Linked DNA regions of Rhodopseudomonas boonkerdii. The protein of the gene in region 1 interacts with the protein of each later gene in a pairwise test. Links are inferred from orthologs where the notes say so. Each region holds a gene or a part of one and is shown in the gene's direction. Other genes may lie near its edges.

Evidence for each region. Proteins that work in one complex are often made in the same cells at the same time.
Region 2: the proteins of grxD (region 1) and E0H22_RS04745 interact in binary tests that used the Escherichia coli proteins (3 or more experiments, as listed by UniProt). The link is inferred for Rhodopseudomonas boonkerdii from one-to-one orthologs.

Annotation. Positions count from the first base shown.
Region 1 is NZ_CP036537.1:2,227,385-2,232,607, forward strand. The notes cover bases 1,043-3,802. They hold grxD (Grx4 family monothiol glutaredoxin), read left to right. Parts: upstream 1,043-2,134; coding sequence 2,135-2,470; downstream 2,471-3,802. Other genes in these bases: egtB (ergothioneine biosynthesis protein EgtB), read right to left, coding at 1,043-1,837; E0H22_RS10275 (O-acetyl-ADP-ribose deacetylase), read left to right, coding at 2,470-3,012; E0H22_RS10280 (serine hydrolase domain-containing protein), read left to right, coding at 3,061-3,802. Outside these bases: egtD (L-histidine N(alpha)-methyltransferase), read right to left, coding at 1-553; more of egtB, read right to left, coding at 599-1,042; more of E0H22_RS10280, read left to right, coding at 3,803-4,380; E0H22_RS10285 (serine hydrolase domain-containing protein), read left to right, coding at 4,361-5,223. UniProt on the Escherichia coli protein: Monothiol glutaredoxin involved in the biogenesis of iron-sulfur clusters.
Region 2 is NZ_CP036537.1:1,017,608-1,021,770, reverse strand. The notes cover bases 26-2,878. They hold E0H22_RS04745 (BolA family protein), read left to right. Parts: upstream 26-1,243; coding sequence 1,244-1,513; downstream 1,514-2,878. Other genes in these bases: fdhF (formate dehydrogenase subunit alpha), read right to left, coding at 2,616-2,878; fdhD (formate dehydrogenase accessory sulfurtransferase FdhD), read right to left, coding at 1,767-2,612; E0H22_RS04740 (formate dehydrogenase subunit delta), read right to left, coding at 1,568-1,798; E0H22_RS04750 (J domain-containing protein), read right to left, coding at 449-1,096; E0H22_RS04755 (L,D-transpeptidase family protein), read right to left, coding at 26-55. Also shown: more of E0H22_RS04755, read right to left, coding at 1-25; more of fdhF, read right to left, coding at 2,879-4,163. UniProt on the Escherichia coli protein: Transcriptional regulator that plays an important role in general stress response. Has many effects on cell morphology, cell growth and cell division. Acts by regulating the transcription of many genes, including dacA (PBP-5), dacC (PBP-6), ampC and mreB.

The DNA of each region.
Region 1 (5,223 bases):
TGCCGAGGATCGCGCGTGCCGAACGCAGGAACGCGCATGCTTCGTGCGGATCGAAATTGCCGAGCGTCGAGCCCGGGAAGAATCCGACCTTCGGCATCGCCGCCACCTCGTCCGGCAGCGAGAAGGTCGTGGTGAAGTCTGCATTCACCGGCAGCACGCTCAGCGCCGGGAAATCCTTGCGCAATTCTTCCGCCTGACCGGCGAGGAAGTCGCCGGAAATGTCCACCGGCACATAGGCGCCGAATGAGCACTGTTCGAGCAGCAGCCGCACCTTGGTGGTGGCGCCGGCGCCGAATTCGACCAGTGCCGCGTCCTCCGGGATGATCGAGCAGATATCCTTGCCGCGAGCTCGCAGAATGCCCAGTTCGGTGCGCGTCGGATAATATTCGGGAAGCTTTGTAATTCGCTCGAACAATCGAGAGCCCGCTTCGTCGTAGAAATATTTGGGCGAGAGTTTCTTCGGTTGCTGCGACAGGGCTGCGGTGACGTCGGCAGCGAAACTGGACGTGGCCGGGTCGACTTCCACGGCAGCCAGAGGGGCGTGAACGTTCATGACTCTCTCCTCAACGCGGTCGCATCCAATGCGATGGTGATGAAATCAGTTGCCGTAATCTGCGAGACGCAGGCCGGTGAACTGCCAGCGATGGTGGGGATAGAAGAAGTTGCGATAGGTGACGCGGCTGTGACCCTCGGGCGTCGCCAGCGACGAGCCGCGCAGCACATACTGGTTCACCATGAACTTGCCGTTGTATTCACCGAGGGCGCCCTCGGCGGCACGGTAGCCGGGATAGGGAGCATAGGAGCTGCGCGTCCATTGCCAGACGATGCCGTAGGCATCGTTGAGACTGTTTGCGCGAGCGGCAACTTCCCATTCCATCTCGGTCGGCAGATGCTTGCCGCTCCAGCGCGCGAAGGCATCGGCTTCGTAATAGCTGACGTGGCAAACGGGTGAGTCGGGATCGATTGTCTGCAGACCGCCCAGCGTCATGATCCGCCATTCGCCGTCGATCTTGCGCCAGTGGCCGGGCGCCTGCCACTCCTCGCGTGCCGCGGCGGCAAAGCCGTCCATCAGCCACAGCGCGGCCTTGTCATAGCCGCCGTCATCCATGAAGGCACGCCATTCGCGATTGGTGACGAGATTGCGCGCGAGTCTCACGGGACCGACGAGGGCACGGTGTGCAGGCTTCTCGTTGTCGAAATGGAAGCTGTCGCCTTGATGGCCGATGGTATGGATGCCTTCGGTCAGGGTGGTCCATGCGTCGCTGCTGCGCATTGAACGCGGGAAGCGCCAGTCGGCGTCGTAGGCCGGCGGAATCGGGTTCTGCGCGAAGGCGTGTAGAATGTCGGTGTACATCAGCTCCTGATGCTGCTGCTCGTGGTTCATGCCGACTTCGAGCAGCGGGACCAGCGACGCGAGCTTGTCCTCGCTTGCGGTGTCGACGAATTTCACGACGGCGTCATCGACATGGCGACGATAGGCGGTGACCTCATCGGCCGAGGGCCGCGTAAGATGGCCGCGCTGGGCACGTGCGTGGCGGGGACCTGCGGAGACGTAATAGGAATTGAACAGATAGGCGTAATCGGGGTGGAAAACCTTGTAGCCCGGCTGATGTTCTCCAAGCAGAAATTGCTCCCAGAACCAGGTCACATGTGCACGGTGCCACTTGGCCGGGCTTGCGTCGGGCATCGACTGGATCAGCTGATCTTCCGGAGTCAACGGCGCGGCACGGCGCTCGGTCTCATGACGAACCGTCAGAAACGCATTGCTGAACTGTTTGGCGAGGGCGCCGGCCTGGAGGATCGGGGCTGCGTGCTGGGCGGATGCTGTTGGCGTCACGAAAGTCTCCGATTTTGAGGAGAACGTCAGTCTTCCCGATGGGTTCCACGGAACGGGTTTGTCCTAGATGGGGCCTTCCAAACGGGATGAAAGGCTTCCCATCATATAAATCCGCTCTTCCGCCGCCTGGACAAGCTGCGGAAAAGCGACCAGAGGGCTGCGCGGCTAGCCGGAAATGCCCGCCCAACCGGGCTTTCGGCTTGGGATGCGAAACGGTTTCGGTTACATATATGGGCAGGCGAGGGCCGCTGCGCCGAACGGGCAGGCAGCGATCAGGCTGCGAGCAAGGACGCGATCATGAGCATTGAGCAATTCATCGAGAACGAAGTGAAGACCAACGACGTGGTGCTGTTCATGAAGGGCACGCCGCAGTTTCCGCAATGCGGTTTCTCGGGCCAGGTGGTCCAGATCCTGGATCACGTCGGCGTCGGCTACAAGGGCCTCAATGTTCTCGAATCCGCTGAACTGCGTGACGGCATCAAGGTTTATTCGAACTGGCCGACCATTCCCCAGCTCTATGTGAAGGGCGAATTCATCGGCGGCTGCGACATCGTCCGCGAGATGTTCCAGGCCGGTGAGCTGCAGAGCCTGCTGGCCGAGAAGGGCGTGATCGAAGCCCAGGCGTCGGCCTGATCTTCCAACGACAAATCGGCCCGGTGACGCTGGACGTGATCGTGGCCGACATCACCACGCTCAGCGTGGATGCCATCGTCAACGCCGCCAATGAAACGCTCCTTGGCGGCGGCGGCGTGGATGGCGCGATCCACCAGGCCGCCGGCCCGGAGCTTCTGGCCGCATGCCGCCTGCTGGGCGGCTGCGCCACTGGCGATGCCAAGATCACCCTTGGATACCGTTTGCCCGCCCGCCATGTGATCCACACGGTCGGCCCGATCTGGCATGGTGGCCAACAGGGCGAGGACGCTGCGCTCGCCTCGTGTTACCGGCGCTCGCTCGCGCTTTGTGAGGCGAGCGGGCTGGCGACGGTGGCCTTCCCGGCGATCTCCACCGGCGTCTACGGCTTCCCCGCCAAACGTGCTGCGGGCATTGCGGTACGCGCGGTCGTCGAAACGGTGTCGAAAACACCCGGTATTCGCACGGTCACCTTTTGCTGTTTTTCCGAGCCATCTGCCGGATTGCATCGCAGCACGCTGGCTGGCGTTGCGCCTCTTGTTTGAGACCGGTGCGTCGCTAGACTTCGCGCTGTCTGGTCACGAGGATCTGCAATGGGGCGACGGGATGTGATGCGCGCACTGATCGCCGGCGCGATATTTGCGGCTGGTGCCGCTGCATTCCTATTTCAGACCTTCGCCGTAGCCGAAGACCGCTTCGCTTCCGAAGGCACTTTCGATATCCCTGCCGGCGCGCATTTCTCCCAGGAGAAGCTCAACGCGATCGACGTTTTCTTCAAGACGCAGATCGACAACGGCAAGATCCCGGGCGCCATCGTGCTGATCCAGCAGCATGGCAAGCCTGTCTATGAGCGCTTCTTCGGCGTTCGCGATCCCGACACCAAGCAGCCGATGACAGCGGACACGATCTTCCGTCTGCATTCCATGTCGAAGCCCATTACCTCATTTGCGGCGATGATGCTGGTGGACGAGGGCAAGCTGAAGCTCGACGATCCCGTCTCGACATACATTCCGTCCTTTGCGAAGGCCAAGGTCGGGGTCGAAAAGACGCTGGAGAATGGCGAGAAGGCGCTGGAGATCGTGCCGCCAAACCGGCCGATCACCATCCGGGACCTCCTGCTCCACACGTCGGGCATCACCTACGGTTTCTATGGCAACAGCCTGGTCCGTCGCGCCTATGGCAATGCCGATATCTACAATGGCGATTTCGACAACAAGGAGTTCGCCGATCGCATCGCGCAACTGCCGCTGGAATATCAGCCCGGCACCATGTGGGACTACGGACACTCCACCGACATTCTGGGCCGCGTGATCGAAGTCGTGTCGGGCAAGACGCTGCTCGGTTTCGAGGAGGAGAAGCTGCTCAAGCCGCTCGGCATGACCTCGACCGGTTTTTACGTGAAGGAAAAGGCGAAAGAGGCGCTGCTTGCCAAGCCGATGGGATGGGACAGCGATTTCCGCACGGGACGGCAAGGGCGCCCCGAAACTTATCGAAAATGGGAGTCCGGCAGCGGCGGCATGGTCTCGACCCTGTCCGACTATCGCAAATTCGCGCAGATGCTGCTGAACGGCGGTGAATATGACGGCAAGCGTTATCTGAGCCCGGTGACGTTCAAGGACATGACCACCGATCACATCGGCAAGGGCAGTGGCATTGCGCGCGACTATCTCTATTTCCCCGGCGACGGCTTCGGATTCGGTTATGGCTTTGCCGTGCGCACCGATGCGGGCAATGCCAAGCCGCCGCCGCCGGGATCGCTCGGCGAGCTGAAATGGGACGGCGCGTCCGGCTGTTATTTCATCATCGATCCCGTGCAGGACTTCTTCATGATCCTGCTCGAACAGACGCCCTCGGAACGCCAGCGCATCCAGCGCTCGCTCAAGCTGCTCGTCTATGAAGCGCTGGAGAAATAGCGCCGTTGCGCTCATGTTGCTGGCGCTGTTCGGTGCCGGCACCGATCGCGCTGCGGTGCCAATCGCGCGCGCCGAGAAAGCACAAGCTGTCGCGCGCGAATTTTCGCCCGACAAACTTCTCAAGCTCGACGATTACTTCCTCGGCATGGTGGCCGAGCGGAAGATCCCCGGCGCGGTGGTGCTGGTGCAGCAGCATGGCAAGCGCGTTTATTTCGACACATTCGGCAATCGCGACAGCGGCCATCCGATGACGGCGAATTCGATCTTCCGACTGTATTCGATGAGCAAGCCGATCACCTCGGTTGCGGCCATGATGCTGGTCGAAGATGGCAAGCTCAAGCTTGATGATCCCCTGTCGACATACATTCCGGCATTTGCCAAGGCCAAGGTCGGGCTGGATGCGACCGGCGGCGATGAGCACGCCAGTTTCGGGCTGACTCCGCTGCGGCGTCCGATCACAATCGCCGATCTGCTGAAGCATACATCCGGCATTACTTACGGCTTCTATGGCGAAGATCCCGCGCGAAAACGCTATGCGCAGCTCGATGTCTTCGGCCGCGACTGGGACAATGCTTCCTGGGCCGAGCGCATCGCGCAACTGCCGCTGGCCGAGCAGCCTGGCACCCTGTGGAATTACGGGCATTCCACCGACATTCTCGGACGTGTGATCGAAGTCGTGTCGGGCGACACACTCTATCACTTTCTCAGGGATCGCTTGTTCGAACCACTGGGCATGACCGACACGTCCTTCTACATCACCGACTTGAATCACCGCGAGCGCGTCGCCGAACCCTTTGCGTCGGATCGCATGGTGGGAGCGGTGGTTGGCATGCACGATCCGGC
Region 2 (4,163 bases), 1.2 Mb from region 1 along the record:
CGGCCGACAACACGGCCGAGGTGAGCAGCGCGCGAACGAGCGTGCGATTGATCAAGATGAAACTCCGCAGCCGGCTGAAACCGACACCCCAACGAATAAAGACAAATTTGTCCTTATTCATTTCGAAATATTAGCCTTAAGGCGCCCTGCTCGCAACACAACCACCCGTGAGGGCCCGGTTCCATTCGGGCGATGGTGAAAAGAGATTGAAGATTCGACGACGGGCGGAATTGCGGCGGAGGATCGACGGACGGAGCAGATGGTTAATTGGAAGTATGGGTGCGCCCGAGGCCACTTCCGCAGTCCCTCATGGTGAGGAGGCGCGCAGCGCCGTCTCGAACCATGAAATGGCATGGCCCGGCGCTCTTCGGCCATCCTTCGAGACGCCGCTACGCGGCTCCTTAGGATGACGGGCGGAATGGGTGGCGAGGCCACCCGAAGGCAGAGCCTAAGCCCGGATAACCGTCTTCAAGTAGTTGTAAGCCTTGATGACTTCGATCAGGCGATCTTCCGTGGAGCGGTCGCCACCGTTGGCGTCCGGGTGGTGCTGTTTGACCAGCGCCTTGTACTTGGCCTTGACGTCGTCCAGCGTCGCCTCGGCGGTCAGGCCCATGACCTGGAGCGCCTTGCGCTCGGCATTCATGACCTTGCGCGCTTCGGGCTTCGGCGCTTCCGCCTGAGCGCGGCGGCGACCACGGCCGAGGCCATTCATCTCATCGAACATGGAGAATGGATCGACGGCGCCGTCGAGATTGGCCGCGCCGGTCTTGCCTTTGCCCTTGGTGCCATTAGCGCCCATTTTCCAGGTCGGACGGTGGCCCGTCAGCGCGTCCTTCTGGTAACTGGCAACGGCATCCGGGGCCATGCCCTGGAAGAAGTTGTAGCCCTGATTGTATTCGCGGACGTGATTCAGGCAGAAATGCCAATATTCCTTGTCCTGCGCACGGCCCTTCGGCGCACGATGGGGGCCCTTGTTCTTGCATTCGGGCCACTCGCACATCACCGACGCCTCGCGGGCAGCGGCTTGCTGCTTCGCACTCAGCTTGTTCGGCTTGATACGGATGCTGTCGAAGAATTTGGATGAGTCGATGGGCATGGCTGACTTTGACTACGCAACGCACAAAGCTTCAAGTCTTGACATTCGGATTACCCTCACAGGCCCTCCACGAGGGAGATACCACCCCTGCCGGCCGACATGACATCACGATTGCGGCCCCCCGCCCGAGCGGCTAAGCCGGTCATCATGACCATGAAAGATAACATCACAAAGAAGCTGACGGAGGCTTTCTCGCCCCACAGCCTAACCGTGACCGATGAGTCGCATCTGCATGCCGGTCACATGGGCCACCGTCCCGAGGGTGAAACCCATTTCAGGGTCAATATTGTGTCGGAGGCCTTCGAAGGGAAGAGCCGGATCGACCGGCACCGGATGATCAATACCCTGCTGGCTGCGGAACTCGCCGGAACCGTGCATGCGCTCGCAGTGAAGGCACAGACGCCGGGGGAGGCCTAATATTCGTCATTCCGGGGGGCGCCACAGGCGCGAACCCGGAACGACGCAACAGCGTCACTTCTTCAGCGACGTGATCGCTTCCAGCACATTCGGCTTCAGCCCTGCCCCGCCATTGTCGATGTGCTCGAAGATCTTCTTCCGCATGCGCGGGTCCCAGAACTTCTTGATGTGCTCGGCGATGCCCGCCACGGCCTTGTCATGACCCTGGCTGTTGAAGAAGTCGCCGATCTGGTTGGCCATGTAGATCAGCCGGTCAGGCGACGAAGTGTGCACGTGGGTGTCCATTGTCTTGTCCCGAAACGCCCGCGGTGACGCGGTGCGGATGTGTGAAAACCTCGAAACCGTCGCTACGCGCGATCGCGGCGAGCGTGATGCCCGCAGCTTCGGCCAGACGGATGGCAAGCGCAGTGGGCGCGGAAACGGACACCATCAGTGGCGCACCGATGGCAGCGGTCTTCTGCACCATTTCGACGGAGACACGGCTGGTGAGCAGCACCATGCCCTGCCCTGTATCGATCCTGGCTTGCGCCAGCGAGCCCGCGAGCTTGTCGAGCGCATTGTGGCGACCGACATCCTCGCGCAGCGCGACGATACCGTGATCCGGCGTCCAGAATGCCGCCGCATGCACGGCGCGCGTCTCGATATTGATCTTCTGCAACGGCGCAAGCGCATCCACTGCCGTCATGATCTGACCGAAAGTGAATGAGCCACCCGCTCCGACCACCGCAGCTGGTTTTACCGCTTCGGTGATCGAGTCGATGCCGCACAATCCGCAGCCCGTCGGGCCTGCAATCTGCCGACGCCGCGCGCTGATGCTTTCTGCCTTGTCGGAGGATAGCCACATGCGCAGCTCGACACCATCGTCGAATTCGACGGCCTCGAAGCTTTCGATCTCGCCGATGTCTGCAACCACCCCCTCACTCAGGCTGAAGCCATAGGCGAAGTCCCGGTAATCCTGCGGCGTTCCCATCATGACGGCATAGGTCCCGCCGTTATAGGTGATCGCCAGCGCAGTCTCTTCAGGTACGGCGCGCAGCCCCTCGCTGACGCCGTGACGGCGCCAGACTTTTCGGGCAGCTTTGCGAACCGGCTCAAACATGGATTATTCGGCGGCCTCCAACGGCGCAATCCGGCGCGACTGGCGGGCCTGCTCCTCATATTCCTTCTGCCATTCCGACGGACCGTTCGAGGGCGAGATCTGCACCGCCGTCACCTTGTATTCCGGACAATTGGTGGCCCAGTCCGAGAACTCCGTGGTGATGACATTGGCCTGCGTGGTCGGGTGATGGAAGGTCGTATAGACCACGCCCGGCGCCACACGCTCGGTGATGAGCGCACGCAGGGTCGTCTCGCCGGCACGGCTCTGCAGCCGCACCCAGTCGCCATCGCGGATGCCGCGCTGTTCGGCATCGTGCGGATGCAGTTCGAGCCGATCTTCCTCGTGCCAGACGACGTTATCGGTGCGGCGGGTCTGCGCGCCAACATTGTACTGACTGAGAATGCGGCCGGTGGTGAGCAACAGCGGGAAGCGCGGACCGGTGCGCTCGTCCGTCGCTACATATTCGGTACGCATGAACTTGCCCTTGCCACGCACGAAGCCATCCATGTGCATGATCGGCGTGCCCAGCGGCTGCTTCTCGTTGCACGGCCACTGCACCGAACCTTCCTTTTCCAGCTTCTCGTAGGAGACGCCGGCGAAAGTCGGCGTCAACGCCGCGATCTCGTCCATGATCTGGGACGGATCGGTATAGTTCATCTCGAAGCCGAGCGCCTTGGCGAAGCCCAAGGTGACTTCCCAGTCTTCCATGCCGTTCTTCGGCGACATCACCTTGCGCACGCGCTGGATGCGACGTTCGGCGTTGGTGAAAGTGCCGTTCTTCTCCAGGAAGGTCGACCCCGGGAAGAACACGTGGGCGTAGTTGGCGGTCTCGTTGAGGAAGAGATCATGCACGATGACGCATTCCATCGACGACAGCGCCGCGACCACATGCGAGGTGTTAGGATCGGACTGCAGGATGTCTTCGCCTTGTACATAAAGGCCCATGAAGGTGCCTTCGGTAGCGGCGTCGAACATGTTGGGGATGCGCAGGCCCGGCTCCGGATTGAGCTTCACGTTCCACATCGCCTCAAACTGCTCGCGCACCGCATCACCGGCGATGTGGCGATAACCCGGCAGTTCGTGCGGGAACGAGCCCATGTCGCAGGAGCCCTGCACATTGTTCTGGCCGCGCAGCGGATTCACGCCGACGCCGGGACGGCCGATATTGCCGGTCGCCATGGCGAGATTGGCGATGGCGATGACCGTGGTCGAACCCTGGCTGTGTTCGGTGACGCCGAGGCCGTAATAGATCGCGCCATTGCCGCCGGTGGCATAGAGACGGGCGGCCGCACGCAGTTCCTTCGGATCGACCCCGGTCTGGACGGCGGTGGCTTCCGGGCTTCGCGAGGGTTCGGCAACAAAGCTCGCCCAGTCCTCGAACTCGCTCCAGTCGCAACGCTCACGCACGAAGGTCTCGTTGACCAAGCCTTCGGTGACGATGACATGCGCCATCGCCGTAAGCACGGCGACATTGGTGCCGGGCAGCAGCGGCAGATGGTGCTGAGCCTCGATATGCGCCGAGCGGACGATGTCGGTGCGGCGCGGATCGAC